Regions from separate parts of the Pseudarthrobacter sp. RHLT3-21 genome, predicted to be linked through region 3. Evidence: riboswitches for the same ligand, from Rfam matches in the RefSeq annotation. Region 3 holds a riboswitch; each other region holds the start of a gene.
What was found. A riboswitch is a leader RNA that binds a small molecule or an ion and turns the genes downstream of it on or off. The one in region 3 is predicted to bind cyclic di-AMP.
Positions count from the first base shown of each region.

Region 1: another riboswitch for cyclic di-AMP. It lies ahead of AC50YA_RS18815 (M23 family metallopeptidase); the one in region 3 lies ahead of AC50YA_RS21810 (M23 family metallopeptidase).
Region 2: another riboswitch for cyclic di-AMP. It lies ahead of AC50YA_RS08550 (M23 family metallopeptidase); the one in region 3 lies ahead of AC50YA_RS21810 (M23 family metallopeptidase).

Region 1 covers NZ_JBWZCI010000023.1:19,723-25,997, reverse strand. The annotation lists gene AC50YA_RS18835 (DUF2269 domain-containing protein) at 31-579, opposite strand; gene AC50YA_RS18830 (hypothetical protein) at 576-752, opposite strand; gene AC50YA_RS18825 (TetR/AcrR family transcriptional regulator) at 851-1,420, shown strand; gene AC50YA_RS18820 (four-helix bundle copper-binding protein) at 2,017-2,430, opposite strand; cyclic di-AMP (ydaO/yuaA leader) riboswitch at 3,352-3,527, shown strand; gene AC50YA_RS18815 (M23 family metallopeptidase) at 3,533-4,309, shown strand; gene AC50YA_RS18810 (hypothetical protein) at 4,532-4,867, shown strand; gene AC50YA_RS18805 (anti-sigma factor family protein) at 4,806-5,084, opposite strand; gene AC50YA_RS18800 (TlpA family protein disulfide reductase) at 5,226-5,885, opposite strand; gene AC50YA_RS18795 (hypothetical protein) at 6,094-6,275, opposite strand, start outside.
Region 2 covers NZ_JBWZCI010000006.1:24,468-30,742, reverse strand. The annotation lists gene mobA (molybdenum cofactor guanylyltransferase) at 1-463, opposite strand, end outside; gene AC50YA_RS08565 (HNH endonuclease) at 511-1,011, opposite strand; gene AC50YA_RS08560 (NlpC/P60 family protein) at 1,248-1,994, opposite strand; gene AC50YA_RS08555 (C40 family peptidase) at 2,167-2,841, opposite strand; cyclic di-AMP (ydaO/yuaA leader) riboswitch at 2,912-3,074, opposite strand; gene AC50YA_RS08550 (M23 family metallopeptidase) at 3,223-4,041, opposite strand; cyclic di-AMP (ydaO/yuaA leader) riboswitch at 4,051-4,269, opposite strand; gene AC50YA_RS08545 (iron-dependent transcriptional repressor DtxR) at 4,424-5,119, opposite strand; gene serC (phosphoserine transaminase) at 5,395-6,275, shown strand, end outside.
Region 3 covers NZ_JBWZCI010000036.1:6,727-13,001, reverse strand. The annotation lists gene AC50YA_RS21825 (bifunctional copper resistance protein CopD/cytochrome c oxidase assembly protein) at 1-1,182, opposite strand, end outside; gene AC50YA_RS21820 (ArsR/SmtB family transcription factor) at 1,399-1,818, shown strand; gene AC50YA_RS21815 (cytochrome c oxidase assembly protein) at 1,861-2,838, shown strand; cyclic di-AMP (ydaO/yuaA leader) riboswitch at 2,983-3,165, shown strand; gene AC50YA_RS21810 (M23 family metallopeptidase) at 3,169-3,960, shown strand; gene AC50YA_RS21805 (DUF305 domain-containing protein) at 3,957-4,631, shown strand; gene AC50YA_RS21800 (thioredoxin-like domain-containing protein) at 4,658-5,293, shown strand; gene AC50YA_RS21795 (SURF1 family cytochrome oxidase biogenesis protein) at 5,298-6,170, shown strand.

The DNA of each region.
Region 1 (6,275 bases), on a different contig from region 3:
CAGGACCTGTGACGGAAGCTTTGCGTCTGGCTACGCCGTTTGCCGTCGCGCCATTGCCTGCTGTTTTTCAGTTTTTCCCTGCCCGTATCGCGTGAGCCCACGAGGTTTATAGATTGACAGCACCGTGGTGACAAGCAGCGCCAGCAGCGCCAGCAGCGCAGCACCGGCATCAAACACGAGCTGGACCCGCATGCCGGTCATGTCCGCCGAACCCAGGGATGAAGATGCTGCGATTTCCGCCATTGCGGTAACGGGCTGCAGATGAACCAGCAGCAAGGCGCTGGCCACGGTGGTAATCATGAGCTTGATCAGCACCCAGTAGTGACGGAACAGACCCCAGACGGTGCCCAGGCCCTGGACGATGCCGGAAATCAGGGAGGCCAGGCTGAGCGGGAAGATCACAGTCCAGCCGATGAGGTTCATTCCCAGATACGCAGCCTGGACCAGTCCTGGGTCCGTGGAGGACAGTCCGGTGATGGCCAGAACAAGGAACGTTGTGACGGCACCCAGCCATCCGACCGAGCAGATCACATGCACCATCAGGGTGGCTTTACGGAGCCCAGGGGTCATCACTTTCACGGGGTGTGGTTCATCATTCCGCCGCCGCTGAGATGGATGACCGCGAAAGTCACCACAATCAAGGTAGCGGCGACGAGGAAGGCCTTGACCCAGAGGGGCGTTCGGTGCCTGGGGGCTGGGCCGCGCTCCTGCCCTAGTGTGGGCTGGGGTTTGGGTATTGGGCGCTCTGCCATGAGGCTCCTTGTCGGTCGGGGGCGAACATCCTTTTGTAAGACAGTATGTTCTCAGTGTGCCATGTTGTTCAAGGCGTGGCGTGTTGTACGATGCGAGAATGCCAAAGTTATGGGATGAGACTATCGAGACTCATCGCGGCGCCGTCCGGACCGCCATCCTGGACGCCGCAGCGACCCTGGTCGCTGGCCATTCGGCGGCTGCTGTGACGATGTCCGGAATCGCCCAGATGGCCGGTATCGGCCGCGCAACGCTCTATAAGTACTACCCGGATGTCGAGACGATCCTGGCGGCCTGGCATGAGCGTCAGGTCCATGCGCACCTGGAAGTCCTGACCCGGATTAGGGACAGGACGCGGGGCGCCCGCGAGCAGCTTGAAGCCGTGCTGGAGGCCTACGCCTTCCTCTCACACTCCGGGCTCGGAGCAGCCGACGCCGTCGCCCTGCACCAAGGCGCACATATGGGCCCCGCCGAGCGCCACTTGTCCGGATTTCTGACAGAGCTCCTGCGCCAGGGTGCGGAAGCCGGGGTATTCCGGGGGGACGTAGCCGCGGATGAACTCGCCGCGTTCTGCCTTCACGCCCTCGAAGCGTCCGCCGGTCTGACATCGCCGGAGGCCGTTCACCGGCTGGTCAAAGTCACCTTGGCCGGGCTCCACCCGGTGCCCTGAGCAGGCCAACGCTTCCCTGGGACCTGCGCCTGCAGGCAGCCCAGGACCGGCCGCCGCGGTCACCCCGGGCCGTCAGTCTGGGCTTCGATCAAAGGTGAAGCCACAGGCGCACCGGTACATCAGCACGCCCCCGGATGGCTCCGGGGGGTGACTGACCAATGCCTCCGGGAAGAGAAGTACAGGCATTTTGTCGGCCGGGACCAGACGCATAGGCTCACCGCAATGCATGTGGGTGGCCAGCATTCGCCGCAGCTGCGGGTCGTCGACCGGGCTCCCGGACGCGGCACCTATCCCGGCCAAGGTGCCGCCGGCAGGTGGGATGGACCCCTGACGCGGGCCTGAGGGCTGCCTGGGTTTCATTTATTCCTTTCGACGGAAGATGGCGCCACGGTCGCCGAGCGATCCGTGGCGCTGGTCGCGTCCCCACACGGATTAACGATTCGACTGGCACTTTCATCCCCCTGGATGCTCCTGTGGCAGAGCTCAGGGACGCATTGGGGGTGCCTTAAGGCCGGGATGACGCAGGGCAGGCCTTCCCGCGGGTGCCGGAAGGTGTTGGATCTCCGGTCACCGTTGGGTAGGGCCCTGGGGCAGGGTCAGCCGAGCGAGCCGAGAAGGTCGTTGCATGCCTTTTCGCAACGGCGGCAGGCCTCGGCGCAGAGCCGGCAGTGTTCATGCATGCCTGCGTGTTGCTCGCATTCCTCGGCGCAGGCCTTGCAGATGGTGGCGCAGGCCTGCAGCACCGCGCGGGTGACGTTGGCGTCATAGCCGGTGTGGCGGGAGAGGACGTTTGCCGTGGCCGCGCAGATGTCCGCACAGTCAAGATCGGTGCGGATGCATTTGGTCAACTCGGCGACCATGTCTTCGCCGAGACAGGCATCAGCGCAGGCGGTACACACCTGTGAGCAGTCAAAGCAAGCCGCAATGCATTCGGCGAGCATGTGCTGATCGATGCCGCCGAGATCCTTCGGGTACGCATCGAGCATCTTGTGGGTGCTTCCGTGTGTCATTTCTTTCTCTCTTTCCAATACTGAACGGCAGGAACCTGGTGCGGAGACCGGCTGATGTTTTCTGAGGTGCCGGCTGTTTGGCTGATGTTCTTTCTCGGGCCTCCTTCTGATCGCTGAAGGCAGGACCCAAAGGGCGGCCCGCACGCGGTGTTTACGCCAGCCAGGTCGAAGGGTGCCACTTGCAGGCCGTATGGCCTGGCGTTTGCGCGGCCGGACGGGGAGCGTGCGCTTTTATGTCCGACTGACAGACAGTTGAGTTATGGTTAGCGCCTGCCAGCTCAGCGGTGCTTGGGGCCTGTTGGCGATGTGGGGTGCCGGGTGCCGGGCGCGCGGGCCCGTGGAATCAGGTATGAGCGGTCCTGGCCTTGGCTGCGCCGCGTCGGTCACAGCAACGGGCCACGACCGTGGACTGACTGCCCGGGTGCCTCCGGTCTCGTGGCACCCGCTGCGCGGGACCCCGCTGAGCACGTCGGAGGCGGAGTGGGCTCCGACCGGGCTCACTCTGTTCGAACGTCCCCGAGGGTTCTCCTGTCCCCCGGGGATCGCAGTCTCGCGCTGGTGCTGTGCGGCGGCGGAAGGGCTGCGGTCGGACACCCCCACCACGTGGTCTTGTCCATTACAAAAGGCAACTGGCCCGGCCACCAGGAGGACGATCACGAGGCAGGAAAGAACAGCCCGCAGCGCCGCAAGCCTGCGGACCAGCAGTGGAAGCGTGGAACGTTGAAGGGCCATCTGGTCTCTCCTGGGGCAAGTCCCGCCCAGCGTAACCTTCCGGTGCCCCGCCAGTCACCATCCCTTTCCCCTTAATTCCGGAGCGCCTTTGATAACGGATTTGTAACTTAAGCCGACGCTTCGCTAAAGTTGAATAAACACATACCCCCAACGGGTATGGATGTGACCGCTTCGCCAAACCCCGCCGGCGGTCCGTGAACCTGATCTTTCTCAGGCGGGGGCGGAGGACCCACTTTTGGTGCGTAATGATGCACCTTGGGGTGAAGCCGACCTGTGACTGCGCGTCCTGATCGCGTCCTGCAGGGCAGCCGGACAGTCCACTCGTCCGAATCCGACAGCTAACTTCGCCGGCGCCGAGAGGACCACTATCTTGCCTGCCCAGTCAAAACACGGCCGTCGCCGCGCCCTTCCGGCCGCTGCCTCACCACGCCGCCGTCCGTTCTTCCAGGAATCAACGTTCCGGCTACGCGGCCAGCAGTTCGGGGTGACGGCCGCCGTCACGGGAATGATTGCCCTCACTGCTCTGTCCGCGGCGCAGGCTGACTCCGGCAGCCGCGCTACGGCCCAGGACCGGCCAGTGGCCGTGGCAGCCCCGGCTCCGGAAGCGGCGGTCACGGCAGCAGCTGACACTGTTCTCACCTTTGACCGCCCGGAGGTGACCTCCCAGCCTGCGCCTGCGCCCGCTGCCCCGGCGCAGCCCGCTGGGGCGGTCAAGGCACCCGAGGCCGCCCCCGCGCCCGTCCCGGCATCCCCATCCACGGGGTTGCGTGCCCCGCTCGCGTCGATTAACGTCAGTTCCCCCTTCGGCTTCAGAATCAGCCCGATCACCGGGGCCGCAGCTGAAATGCACACCGGGGTCGACCTGACCGGGGCGTGCTCGACGGCGGTCTTCGCCGCCGGTTCCGGCACCGTCACCGAGGCCGGCTGGAGCCCGTACGGCGGCGGCAACCGGATCGTCGTTGATCACGGCAACGGCCTGAAGACCACCTACAACCACCTGGCCAGCATCGGCGTCTCCCTCGGACAGACCGTGGCTCAGGGCCAGCAGATTGCAGGGGTAGGCACAACCGGTGCCTCCACCGGCTGCCACCTTCACTTCGAGGTCATGGTCAACGGCCAGACCGTTGACCCGGCTGCCTTCATCTAAGAGGCCCGGCCCGCAGCCCCTTAGATGGCTGCGCTGACTGCTTGCGCGTGAAAAGCGGCAGCCGGGCGACGAAGCGGTACAGTTGCGGGTGCGTCTGCACCCTGTTTCTCTGCGGTCCTGACGGACCACACTCAGTGCCAGTCATGGTTCCTGGCTCGGGCGGATGACGCACGAGGGCCATCTGCGGGCGCCCACACAACGAGCCGGACAAAGGACTAGACAGTGCAAATCTCAATGGCTGCCGCGGGTCTTTACGCCCTGGCCACGACGCCGGCCCCGGGTCCAGGCAACGAAGGTCTGAGGCCAGGACTGGACGCGGATCAGGTAACTCCCGGATTTCTGGGTTTCGCGATGACGGCGTTCATGGTCATCGCAGTTGTCCTGCTCATGGTTTCCATGACCAGACGAATCCGGCGTGTGCGTTACCGGGCGCAGTTCGAGCAAGGAAGCGAACCCGTTTCGGAAGAAACGGATGATGCCCGCAGCCAGGCTGGGATCAATGAAACCGAGGCGACCAACGGAAGCGGACCGGGCGGCGAGGGCCCCGGACGGGGATGAGCCCGCGGCTCCCGCGGCAGGCCGCCGCGTGGAGTTTATTAGTGAAGCCGTGCTGCATGTGGCCGGACAATGCTGGATCTACGCTCCTGTCGGGGGTCAGCAGGTTCAGCATTGCCGGCAGCCCGGAATACTGGGCGACGGATGCCGCACATTCGGCGCAACCGCCGAGGTGTCTATGGAACTCGCGCCGTTCAGAGGGACTCAGGGCGCCCAGCACTTATGCTCCGGTCCAATCCCCGGTACCTGTCCTCTCCGGTCGGGCTCAAGTTCCTGCTCCTTTCTGAAGGCCATTGTTTTGTCCGCCATGGGACGCCTCCTGGACTTCCGCCGCATGTCTGGAAGGCCCTGCCGCCAGGACCTAATCCCGCGCCATGGCCCCTGTAATGAGGGATTTGAGGATGCTTTGGTCGGCTAGGCCCAGGATCCGCGCCGCGACTCTGCCTTCCCTGTCCAGGACGAGTGTCGAGGGGACGGCCTGGGGTGGAACGTACTGGGCCATGGCCAGCAGGATGCTCCCGTCCTTGTCGTCCATGCTGGGATAGCTGACGCCGAAGGTCCGTTCGAAGGCTGCTGCGGTAGGTTCCTCATCGCGGATGTTTACGCCGAAGAAGGAGACGCCTTGTGCTTTGAACTCATTCGAGAGTGCCTCCAGCCGTGGAGCTTCGAGCCTGCAGGGGGCGCACGCGGCGTACCAAAAGTTCAGGACGATCACTTTTCCGGCCCAGTCACGGGAGTTTACGGCTGTCCCGTCGTACAGTTCGCCGCTCAACACTACAGGGGGCTCCCGCTCGGCTGCAGCGTATTCGGTGACGGAGCCGTCCCCGGCGATGTAGTTTTTGTTGTCCCCGGCTTTGGCCTGCCGGGCCAGGGCGTCGCTGGAGGCGCAGCCGGCAAGGACGCTGATGCCCACGGTGCCCAGAAGTGCCGAGGAGAGGAGGCGCCGCCGAGAAAAGCCCGGCAATCTCTCCGCTGGCCCGGGGGCTACGGTTCGGGGTGTCATGGAGACGTGCTCATACATGGCTGTCCTTTGATAACGGCAACTTCGCGGCTCGGTTGGAACTGGAGGAATACATACCCAACGGGTGTGGGTGCGGCCATTTCGGCGAACCCTGACGGCGATGCCGTAGCGCGCCCCAGGTAGAGAGGACACCCGCGGCGGCCAGAATTGGCCGGGCCGTCCAGCTCAGGGCCCGGGAGGGCAGGATCACGTCGCGGGGCCGGCATGCTCAGGGCTTCTTCGTGTCAGTGCGTCCGGCGAGAATTGCACCGATAAGGATCAGCACGCCACCGGTGGGGTAGCCGATGAAAATATCTTCGGTGAGGCTCGGTCCTTGCCCCGTGGCTGCAAGGTGGGCGATCCAGTGGCTGATGGCGACCAGCGTTCCGGCGACCATGAGGGCCTGTCCGA
Region 2 (6,275 bases), on a different contig from region 3:
GGCCATCCTCCGAGACCGCCACCGCGCCGTCCGATTCCGTGCCCTGTGGCACTCGTGCGGGGTCTCCCCCGGAGGCGGGTCCAGCGGAGGGGGGTCCTGCTGCACGCAACGCAGCCTTCAACGCCGATACCGCCTGCCCCACGTTGGGCATGTCGCAGGCCAGTACCAGTGTCAGCGGGGGACGGTTGCCGCCGGCAGTGGCGAGGGCTGCGAGCCCGGCTGCAATAGCGGCTGCGGGACCGCCAAACGGCGGTTCCTCGCGGCAGCGAAGAAACCCGGCCGGGACTTCCCCGGCGTCCGGACCAACCACGACGGCGGCCCGGGCTCCCCCGGCAGCGGCGGCGGAGCGGCGTAACAGGGAGTCGCCGTGGTACGTCAGACTCTGCTTGGGCACGCCATCGAGCCGCGACGAACGGCCGCCGGCGAGGATGACGGCATCGAAGTCGAGGGGGTCAGCGTCCACCCTCCCAGCTTAACCGTGCGGGCTGGAATTACCGTGCGGGCTGGAATTCAGGCGGCCTTTTCAGGCAGCAGGAACGGATCCCAGGCCGGCGTGGGCTTCTCAAGTTCCTTGATCTGCCAGATGGTGCCATGCGGCGGTTCCGGGACAAACCTGAGCTTCCAGCCCATTTCAGCCGGAGTGTGGTCGCCCTTGGTGTTGTTGCACCGGAGGCACGCGGCCGCCAGGTTCTCCCAGGAGTCGGCGCCGCCACGTGATTTGGGCTGCACATGGTCGATAGTGTGGGCAACTTTGCCGCAATACGCGCACCGGTGACCGTCCCGCCGAAGGACTCCGCGGCGGCTGACCGCGGTGCTCTGGTTGTATCTGGGGCGGATGTAGCGGTTCAGGAGAATCACGGACGGGCGGCCCAGGATGTCCTGCGGTCCCACCACGGGATCTTCGCCCTCGGCAATAACACTGGCCTTGCCCGTGAGCACAAGCACCAGCGCCCGGCGAAAGGTGACTACCGCCAGCGGTTCATATCCAGCATTCAGAACGAGAGTGCGCATGCACGTACCTCTTCGTGGCCGCACCCGTCAGGGGCACGAGGGCCGGCTGCCCCCGGCATATCCGGGCTATGGATCGACACCACAAGAGTAAACAAAGAATCCCGGAATCAACTAATCCCCGAAGTAACCGGGGTCACGTGTCGGGCCCGGGCACCCGTCCGGAGCAGTGCCGCGGCCCGGAGACAGCAAAGGACCCCCGCCGTGAGGCGAGGGTCCTTTGAAGACTGACTCTGGCGCTAGGACACGCGGATGAAGACCGGTCCTGAGCCAACGTTGGCGCTGAACACAACGGTCTGGTTGCCGTTGTAGCCGCCGTGCACTGCCTGGCCGTTACCGGCGTACACGGCAATGTGGGCCACGCCCGCGCCGCCGTCGGCGTAGTAGATCAGGTCGCCGGGCTGGGCCTCGGCGGCGCTCACGGTCTTACCCAGGGACAGGTAGCCGGCGGGCCAGCCGTGGTAGTTGATGCCCACGGCGGCCAGGGCGTTGGTCACCAGCATGGTGCAGTCCTGGCTGACGCCGAGCTGTGCGTAAGCAGCAGACAGGATGGCAGCACCCTTGCCGCTGGCAGCGACCGGAGCCGAAGGAGCAGCAGGAGTTGCTGACGCTACCTTGACGGTTGCCGCGGCCTTAGCCGGAGCTGGAGCTTCAACAACGGGCGCGGGAGCCTCAACCGGAGCCGGCGTGGTGGTCACGGCAGGCTTCTCGTAGGAGATGGCAATGGTGGACGCAGCCGAAATGATGGCCGGGGCGGAAACCTCAACCTCAAGGTTCGAAGCGGACGCACCTTCATGCTGGACTCCAGTGTCCGCCGCGTTCGCAGCGAGACCACTGGTCAGGACAAGGCCGGAAGCAGCAGCGATAACCGCAGCCTGACGGCCCATGCCACCGGCGTTGTCGCCGACAGCCTTGGCAATGACAGCCAGCGAGTTGGTCTTGGTGACCTCGGCGCGGTGCCGTGCAACAGTTGCACGTGTAGTCATTAATTTCTCTCTTTCGTTTTCCTCAGGACCGCGTGGGCAGCCCAAGGGCTTTGGACGCGCCGGCATCTTGGGGGTACGCCGGCACGCCCCGAACGGGGATTTAGCGAAGAGTTTCTGTCGAAGAAACGTGTTCCGGCAGCACTGGGCTGCAGGAACTACTGAAGTGCAGGACCTACGGGGCCATCGTGAAGAACGCGGAGGACCCCGTGGATGCCGCGGAGTGGAGCAGCGTGCCCTGTGACGGGTTCAGTGCGCTGATCATCATGCCGTTGCCGACGTAAATGCCGACGTGGGCGCCGCCATTCTGCATGACCAGGTCACCGGGAGCCGGTGTGGCGGTGGGCCGCATGGCGGTCCAGGCATTGGTGCGGGGAATGCTGATGCCGGCCTGGGCGTAGACCCACTGCGTGAAGCCTGAGCAGTCCCAGCCATTGGGAGTGGTGCCGCCCCAGAGGTAGGGGTGGCCGATACCGGTGTAGGCAAGTGCTGCCAGGCCCGAAGCGGCGGCGGAGGAGACAGTGTCAGCGAGCTTGGAGGCCGCGGCCTCGGTTGCGGCAGCACCCTGAGCCCCGGTTTCGGAGGCCGTGGACTGCGCACGGACCGTCTCAACCTTCGGTGCCGGCGTGGTCTTGATCACGGGGCGCTCGAAGGAAACGGTAGCCGTGGGCGCCGCAGTGACGGCAAGTGCCGTCTGCGCGGAACCGGACTCGGTGGAGGCGGATACGCCGGCGGTGGTGTCCGCGGCGTTGGCCGGAAGCCCCATGCTCAGGATCAGACCTGATGCAGCTGCGATAACAGCAGCCTGGCGACCTACGGTCCCGGCATTGGCACTGACCGCCTTGGACACGGAGCCCAAGGGGTTGGTGCGAACCGGTTGTGCGCGGTGACGCGCAGAATTATGGCGTGAAGACACGAAGGTAGCCTCTCCCAATGCCTGCGAGGTGAGCTGTCGGATTCGGATGGGAGTCACCCGGCCGCGCTGCTTCACAGTGGAAGCTTTGCGACTTAACCCCAAGGCCTTCAGAATCGAAGGCCAAAATTGGTTCCCCCGCCCCTGCCAGACGATGTCATGCGAACGGACCTTGAGCGGTGGCAGAGCTAGGCAATCCACTCAAGAACGTCAACTTCGGAAAAGTTGACGCGCTTTAGACGTTACAGGAGTTCCGAGCCAATGTCACATTCAGGTCACGGCACGTCGCTGCGATTCGATAGTTTGCCATCATTTGGGTCAGAGCCAGCCGGTGGGGTCAACCACTTCGCCATTGACCTGGACCTCGAAGTGGAGGTGGCAGCCCGTGGACGCGCCCGTGGTTCCGCTCAGGGCAACCACATCGCCGCGGCTGACCGTCTGGCCGACCTTGACGCTGGCGGAGGAGAGGTGGTTGTAGGTGGTTTCAAGGCCATTGCCGTGATCCACCACTACGCGGTTGCCGCCGCCGAACTGGTGCCAGCCAGCGAACGTCACAGTGCCGCTAGCGGCGGCCAGGACGGACGTCCCGCACTGTGCCACATAGTCCTGGCCGCGGTGGAAGTCTCCGGTGCCGCCGGTGATGGGGCTGACCCGGAATCCGAAGGGTGAGGCCGTAACCAGCTGGGCCAGCGGCGGGCCGAGGCTTCCGGCAGAGGCGGCGCGGGTTATGGATCCCGCGGACTGCGAGCTCAGCAGCTGCTTCAGCTTGCCGTCGGGGTCACCCTGGGTAACCACGGACGAGCGGCTGAAATCAATCTGGGCGGCGGCTTCGGCGGTAACTTCGGGCTGCGGAGCGGCGGAAACGGCCGACGCCGCCTGGCCGGGTTCCGGAGTGGCCATTACGGGGCCGGTCACAGGGACCGTCACGGTGAGCGCCAGGCCTGTTGCTGCCAAGGCGATGCCGGCCTTCTGGCCGAGGCCGCTGGCAGCGGCGAAATCGGTGATCTGCCGGAAGGGTCCCCGCCGGCGGCGTGCTTCCCGCTGCGGGTCGCGGGGCCTCTCCGCAGAGAAATCCTCGGCCGCTCTGGGCGCCGAAGCGGGGCCCACCGCGCGACGGCGGCCCCTGGAGTGTTGCATGGTCAAGAATGTTCCTCTCTGGGTAGCCTGCGAAGTTAGCTGTCGGATTCGGGTCAGAGAGTTCAAAGACCCGGTCCGCCGTGACAAGCACTTGGCGCAGAGATATCCCGTGAGGATCCTTCGCTGGAAGAGGCTTGCTGCTGACGGACTTCACCCCAAGGCAGTCTTGCGACTGCCGGTTGTGGTTCCCCCGCCTCTGCCAGTTGGTGACTCGTGCACCTGATCCGCTGGCAGAGCTCGGCTCCGGATCAGGTAACGCTTTTGTATCGACGCTGAGTTTCAACTATAGGTGATTAAGTTGGACAGTAACAATTCCGTTATCTTTGCGGAATCTGGAGCCACTGCGCTATAGCGCAGCCCCAGGCGGGGGACCGCCTGCCCGTCAGCTGACCGAAACGAAGACGTGCGATGCCACTTCAGGGGGCAGTTCAAGCGCCCCTTCAATTCCCGGAACCCGTACGGAAATGTACTCCCCCACGCGCTCCAGGGACACCGAAGCGCCGGGCCTGATTCCGCCTTCGTCCAGCTGGACCAGCAGCTCAGGTTCCACCTGGATGGGCTCGGCCAGCCGACTGACCGTCACGTTCGACGCCGGCCCGTAGCCCTGCATCGCATCAAGGAGATTAATCACAGCGGCGTCAGGCAACGCAGGCGCCGGCCCGCCCAGGGCGGCCAGCCCGGGGATGGGGTTGCCGTACGGGGACTCGGTGGGATGGTTGAGCAATTCGTAGATGCGCTGCTCAACGCGTTCGCTCATCACGTGCTCCCAGCGGCACGCTTCATCGTGGACGTAGGCCCAGTCCAGGCCAATCACATCCGCCAGGAGTCGTTCCGCCAGCCTGTGCTTGCGCATCACTTCCGTGGCGCGTTTCCGCCCGGCTTCGGTCAGCTCCAGGTGACGGTCTCCCGAGACCACCACCAGTCCGTCGCGTTCCATCCGGCCGATGGTTTGGGACACCGTGGGGCCGGAATGCCGCAGCCGTTCGGCGATGCGTGCGCGAAGAGCAACGATGTTCTCCTCTTCAAGCTCCAAAATGGTCCGAAGATACATCTCCGTAGTATCGATCAGATCCGTCATCCAGCTCAGCTCCTCGAGCGCAGTACCTTGCGTTGTCCCACCGTATCGCGTCCAGCAGCGGCGAGGTCCGGTAAAGAGCTTAGCCTATTTTGAATTTGTCCGGATAATCCCCGAACGGGGACAAACGGTCTCATTGGCCGGACTATGACGGCGCAGGTTCCCGCCCAATCGCGGGGTTCAGGCAGAATAAAGGAGGTCCTTATGCAGTCACTGCCGACTACCGGCCAACCCACCGCCCGGACGTGAGCCACGTCCATGCCGAAATTGGAGCCCCCGTGAGCGAAACCAGCATCACTATTCCTGCCGACCTCCTGCCAAAGGATGGACGGTTCGGCGCAGGCCCGTCCAAGGTCAGGCCGGAGCAGCTCGAAGCGCTCTCTGCGGCGTCCAAGACCATCCTGGGCACCTCCCACCGCCAGGCTCCCGTCAAGAACCTCGTAGGCTCCGTCCGTGAAGGCCTCAGCCAGTTCTTCCGCGCCCCCGAAGGCTACGAAGTGGTCCTCGGCGTGGGTGGCTCCACCGCTTTCTGGGACGTCGCCAGCTTCGGCCTGGTGGAGAAGAAGGCCCAGCACCTGTCCTTCGGCGAGTTCGGCTCCAAGTTCGCCTCAGCCACCAACAAGGCCCCGTTCCTGGACGCCTCCTCCATCATCAAGTCAGAGCCCGGCACGCACCCGGTATCGGCCGCCGAGGCAGGCGTGGATGTCTACGCCTGGCCGCAGAACGAAACCTCCACCGGTGTCGCGGCTCCGGTCAAGCGCGTTGCGGGCGCCGACGCCGGTTCCCTGGTCCTGGTGGACGCCACCTCCGCAGCCGGCGGCCTGGACGTGGACGTCTCCGAGGCCGACGTCTACTACTTCGCCCCGCAGAAGAACTTCGCGTCCGACGGCGGCCTGTGGCTGGGCCTCTTCTCCCCCGCCGCGCTGGAACGCGCCGCCCGGGTCAAAGCCAGCGGCCGCTGGATTCCGGATTTCCTGGACCTCCAGACCGCCATCGACAACTCCAAGCTGAACCAGACCTACAACACGCCCTCGCTCTCCACGCTGGTGACCCTCGACGCGCAGGTGCAGTGGCTGAACGCCAACGGCGGCCTGGACTTCGCGTCCGCCCGCACCGCTGACTCCGCCGGCCGGATCTACTCCTGGGCCGAGGCCTCCGA
Region 3 (6,275 bases):
CCACACCGTGAACCACCGTTCCGGCGTCAGTTCCGGCGGAAGGAGGTATCCGGTGAGGATTTCGGCCGGGGTGAGGGCGGCGCGGATTTCTTCTCCGCCCGGGGGAGGGGTGCGGCTCAACGCCGCGGCAAGGCCGCTGGCGGCACCCATGATCAGCAGTTCGGCCACGATGAACCGCCACAGCAGCCGGCCAGCCCCGCTTGGGGTTTTCTGCTCCAACGCCGGGATCAGGCGCGCACGGTGTAGGTAGCCGATGATGCCCAGGACGATGACGGCTGCGGTTTTGGCCAGGACCAGGACCCCGTACGGGGAGGCCAGCCCTTCGGGCAACGGCATCCGGATCGAGGCGTTGATGATCCCCGAGGCGGACACCAGGATGAAAGCGAACAGGGCCAGGGACGAGAACCGGCGCAGGACAGCGGCTGTGTCCTTGCCCAGCGCTGTTCCCGCGACGGTGAGGGCAATCAGCCCGCCGAACCAGAGGCAGACCCCGACCAGGTGCAGGCCCAGGGAGTTGGTGGCCTGTTCGTGGTCGTTGCCGCTGGAGGCGTGGCCGATCAGGATCAGGGGCAGCACCCCTGCCACGGCCAGCAGCGCAGTAGCCGCCAGGGACCCCGGGGACCGGACACTGAAGGCCAGGGTCGATACGACTGCTGCGATGATTACTACCGACAGCCACGCATTGCCGGTGGGCAGTTCCGTGATGTAGGCGACGAGGCCGGCAGAGAACTCGGGACCGCCCGAGACGGGCACGCCGGCGATGTCGGCGAAACCCAGCACCAGCACGGCGAGGGCCGCAAAGGCCCAGGCAGTGCTCGCGGCGGCGGCCAGCATCATGACCCGGGTAAAGGCCGGATGTTCGGCCGCCGCCGGGGATGCCGGAACATTACTCCGCGTCCGGGAACCCCGTCCCGGAGCCTTCGGCAGGGGCGGGACGATGAACGCGGCAAAGACAAGGGCCCCGATCGTCGCGGCCATCGCAACATTGTGCGCGGTCTGCGCGAGACAGTATCCCCACCGGACCAGGGCCCCGGGATCCCGGGCCTCGGCCGGAAGAGTTCCCCGGCCATAGGCGGTCGCAACCAAAACCACTGCAAGGGCAATCGCGCAGGCGACAACCAGCCATACCGGCCTGGGCAAAACAGCCGGGCTCTCCTGTGAAGTGGAGGCTTTGAGCGCCACAATAAGTCCTAACCTGGTCCTGACCCCGTCCCGGGAGGGCAGGAAATGGAGCGCGAAACTGAGCTCAGCGCGCGACACCAGATTATCTGTAGAGTTGTTCACACGTTAATCGCCCGCGTCCCGAGGGGCGTACCTGGCGCGGGCGAGCCTCATACGGGCTTGCCATAAAACCAAAGGATAACGCGAAGCGTTAGCACGTAAAGGTAGCCTAGATGGATGACCCAGATTCCACCCCGAGCCCCCGCCGGGCCGGAGTGTTTTGTCCGGCTTGTCGATGCAGACAAAGTCGAAGCTGTCAGATCCAGGATGCCCGGGGACGCCGACGTGGCGGACCTGGCCGTGATCTTCGGGCTGCTCTCGGACCCTGGCCGGGTCAGGATCCTCATCGCCCTCCTCGAAGGGGAAATGTGCGTCTGCGACCTGGCAGCAACAACCGGTTTGAGCGAGTCAGGTGTCTCCCACGCCCTGCGTCTGCTGCGCGGGCCGCGGGTGGTTCAGGTGCGCCGTTCGGGAAGGATGGCCTACTACTCACTGGCCGACTCCCACGTCCGTATGCTCCTCGATCTCGGTCTGACACACGTGGGCCATACGGGCCAGGACCGGCTCCGCATCGTCGGAAGCGGCCACGCACCCTGACCGGGGCAGTCCGGTCCCGGCAGGTCGATACCCGGTGCAGCGATGTCTGAGCCGGAGATTACCGGTCCGGTCTGGCTTCCGTCGCTGCCCCCGTCGCTGCCTGAATTCCTGGCGCCCAACCTGCAGCCTGTCCCGCTGATCCCTGCACTGACGCTCCTGGCCGCAGTGCTCTACCTGGCGGGGGCGATCAGCTTGTGGCGGCAGGGCCGGCGCTGGTCCGTGGTGCGGACCTGTTCCTTCCTGGTGGGCTGCCTGGCCATCGTCGTGGTCATGGGCGCCGGCATTGAAGGGTACGGGCTGCGGATGTTCTCGGTCTTCATGTTCCAGCAGTTGACCCTGATGATGGCCGTTCCGCCGCTGCTGGTCATCGGATCCCCTGGGACACTGCTGCTGCGGGCAACACCGCACGGCAGGCTGGGCCGCCGGGTCCTCCGGACAGCGCTCTGGGGGCTGCGTTCGCGATGGGGACGCGTGGCAATTCACCCCGCCTTCATGGTCCCGCTGTTCCTGCTCACCTTTTACGGGGTGTACTTCTCCGGCCTGGCAGACCTGCTGCTGCCCACCTGGTACGGCCACGTCGGCCTGGAACTGATGTTTTTAATCTCCGGGATCCTCTTCACGGTGCCACTGATCTCCGCCGACCCCCTGCCCAGCCGCCAGACCCACTTCGGACGGATGATCGACATCTTCGCGGAAATGCCGCTCCACGCCTTCTTCGGGGTCGTCCTCATGATGGCCACCGCACCCATGGTGAAATTCTTCGCCACCCCGCCTCCAGGCTGGAACATCAACCCGATAACGGACCAGGGCATAGCCGGCGGACTGGCCTGGTCCTACGGCGAACTGCCGGGAGTGCTCCTGCTGATGTTCATCCTGGTCCGCTGGCAACGCGAAGAAACCAAATCCAATGCCAGTATCGACCGGGCCGAACTGACCGCAGGGACCCCCGAACTCGACGCCTACAACAACTACCTGCAGCAGTTGGCGGACAGGCCCGAACCGCGGCGCTGGCCCGAGTAGCCCGGGAACGATTTGACCCTCGTGAGAGTTGTACGGGTTGTAGAAATCACCATCTCCGTTGTTATCGAATTGTGACCTATGTGGTGGTCGTGTAATGTTGATTCAGGCTTTTCTGTATTAAGCCTTGGCTCCGGACGCTCAGCCCCGCCGGCGGCGCCATACTACAAACTCACACGGCGGGGGCGGAGGACCCATTAACGGCAGCGTGCTGCCTTGGGGTTAAGACGCACAGCGGTACGGGCCCACGCGGGCCGGCGCCGGAACTGTGTCCGGGCTTTCCTTGGTCCGAACCCGACAGCTAACTTCGCAGGCGACCCGAAAGGATCAGCTGTGCCCCCCTCCCGCCACGGCCGCCGCCGCGCCCTTCCCTATGACCGCTCCCGCCGCCGCGCCGCCGCCCGACCTCAGGCTCCGTCCCCGCGCCCGGCCTGGCTGCCCGGGGCTTCGGCTTTTGCCGCTGTTGTCATGCTGGCCGCCGGCATACCCGCCGCGCATGCCGGACTTATTGCCGCCGCAGGTACCGTCGCCGCCGCCCAGCCGGCTGCTGTCGAGGCCGCTGCCCCGGCCATAGCAGCGCAGGCACAGGCAGTCATCACCTATCCACGGACTGAAGTCGTGACCCGGCCCGCCGACCGGCCGGCGCCGGCAGCGCCTGCCGCCACAGGAGCTGCTGCCGTAACCCCCGCCGCAGCAGCAGCTGCACCGCCAACGGCCGTACCTGTGGATACAACCCTGGGGGCACCGCTGGCCAGCATGTCCATTTCTTCTCCGTTCGGATTCCGTACCAGCCCGATCACAGGCGGTTCCGGTGAGCTGCATACCGGGCTGGATCTGGTCGCCTCCTGCCAGACCGCTGTCTTCACCGCCGGCGCGGGGACCGTCGTGGAAGCTGGGTGGTCCCAGAACGGTGGCGGGAACCGCATCGTGGTTGATCATGGCAACGGCATGAAAAGCACGTACAACCATCTGTCATCGATAGAGGTCTCGGTCGGTGCCGTGGTGGCCAAGGGTCAGCGGCTCGGCGGGGCCGGAACGACCGGAAACTCGACCGGATGCCACCTGCACTTCGAAATTGTCCGAAACGGCGTAACTGTCGATCCGCAGGGCTGGCTCCGGTCGTGAACCTCACTGAGCCGCGTGAACAGCTCACGGCACCATCGCCGCTGCCCAGGAAGCGGCTCTGGGCTGTTTTCGTCACAGTCGTGGCCCTCACCGCACTGGGTTTCTTTGCCCTGGGCCGGCTTTCGGCAGCGCCCGCACTCGTCCCGGAATCGGGCGCGGACGCGGGATTTTCCCGGGACATGCAGACCCATCACGCGCAGGCAGTGGAGATGGCCCTGTTGATCTGGGACAAGTCCGATGACACCGAGGTCCGGGCGGTCGCCTACGACATTGCCACCGCACAGCAGCATCAGAACGGCCAGATGTTCGCTTGGCTGCAGGACTGGGGCCTGTCCCAGGCCGGGACAGCGCCGCCGATGGCATGGATGACGGCCGGTGGTACTCATGCCGGGACCGGAGCCTCGCACGGTGTCCAGGGGGACGGCGCCGAAGGTGTCATGGAAGGGATGGCCACCCCGGAACAGATGCAGGCGCTTCGCGAATCCTCAGGTGCGGAGGCTGACCGGTTGTTCACGGACTTGATGATCCGCCATCATCAAGGTGGCGTCGCCATGGCCTCCGCCGGTACCCGCTTAGCGGAAACCTCAAAGGTCCGGGACTTCGCCGCCCGTATCGTAGAAGCCCAGACAGCTGAAATTACTGCCCTTGAAGAGCTCCGCGGCCGACTTTGACCGCACCTAAGAAAGCGGGACCGCCCATGTCTGGTAAACCGAAAGCCCACGAGGACCGTAAAGCGCTCCTGGATGCGGTGCAGGCCAAACAGCGCACCGCCGACAGGCGGCGGGCCTGGCTGATCTACGGCACGGGTGCGGCCGTGGTCCTCGCAATCGTCGCGGCGGTGACCTTCGTCGTTGTCGGGGAGGTCCAGCAGCGCGACCGGCTTAATGCCGCGGCGGCCCGGCCCATCGACGGGGAGCAGGACTATCCCGACCAGTCCAGGAACCACACCAGCGAGCCCGTCAGTTATCCGAAGACTCCGGCCACGGGCGGGGACCATGCCCCGGTCTGGACGAACTGCGGGGTCTACACAACGCCCGTGGAACAAACGCGGGCAGTGCATTCTCTGGAACACGGGGCGGTCTGGCTCACCTACCGTCCCGACCTGGGCGCCGACCAGCTCGCCGAGCTGACGGCCTTGGCCGGCAAGCAGGACTATCTCCTGCTCAGCCCGGTAGCCGAACAAGCCACGCCCGTGGTGGCAACAGCCTGGGGCAAACAGCTCGCCGTGGACAGCGGCAGCGATGAACGTCTGGCCCCGTTCATCAAGAAGTACCGTCAAGGGCCGCAGTCCCCCGAACCGGGGGCCGTCTGTTCCGGCGGCATGCAGGGCTGACGCGATGCCAAGCAAGGACAGGGCACCCCGTGCCTACGGGTTCCTGCTGTCCTGGCGATGGCTGGGCATTCTGGGCATGGCCGCGCTGTTTGCCGCGGCCTGCGTGGGGCTGGGTAATTGGCAGATGGACCGGAGGAACCAGGCGGTGGCCGAAATCCGCCGCGTCCAGCAGAACTACGACAAGGCGCCCGTGCCTTACGAAGAGGCCAGCCGCTACTTCGAGGCCCCGGACCCGGACGTGAAATGGACGACGGTTTCTGTCAGGGGTCACTATCTTGCCGAGGACCAACGCATCGTCCGGAACCGGCCCAATCACTCTGCGGCCGGGTACGAGGTTGTGGTGCCGTTCCGCCTGGTCTCCGGGGAAACAATCATTATCAACCGGGGCTGGCTTCCTATCGGGAACAACCGGCCCGGCTACCCGGATACCGTTCCTGCGCCGCCGCGCGGAACGATCGCTACTGTCGTGCGGATCAAACCCTCAGAAGCTGACTTTGACCGCAGCGCTCCGGAGGGGCAACTGGCCAGCATTGACCTGGCCTCCTACGCACGCCAGCTGGAGTATCCGGTCAAGACCGGCGGCTATGGGCTCATGGCCTCCGAAACGCCCCCGCCTGAACTCGCACTTCAGCAGCTCGCCCCACCAAAGGTGCAGGAAGGGTCCAACCTGTCCTACGCGTTGCAGTGGATTACCTTCGGGGTCCTGGCCTTTGTCGGGTTCGGCTACATGGCCCGGCAGCAGGCCCGCATCGACCGGGAGGAGCGTGAAATCCAGGAACCTTCCGGGCCCGGACAGCGCACCGGCCCACCAGGCAAACCACGTCGCCCGGGCTCCGATGACGAGGAAGATGCTCTTCTCGACGCCATGGGCCTCTGACACGGCGTCAGACAACCTAGCTTCAGCCTCGTCTCGCGCCGGCGGCACCGGCGCCAGGCGGACTGCAGGGTCAGCTGAAGCGCGGCGCACTCCACAAGGACGCCT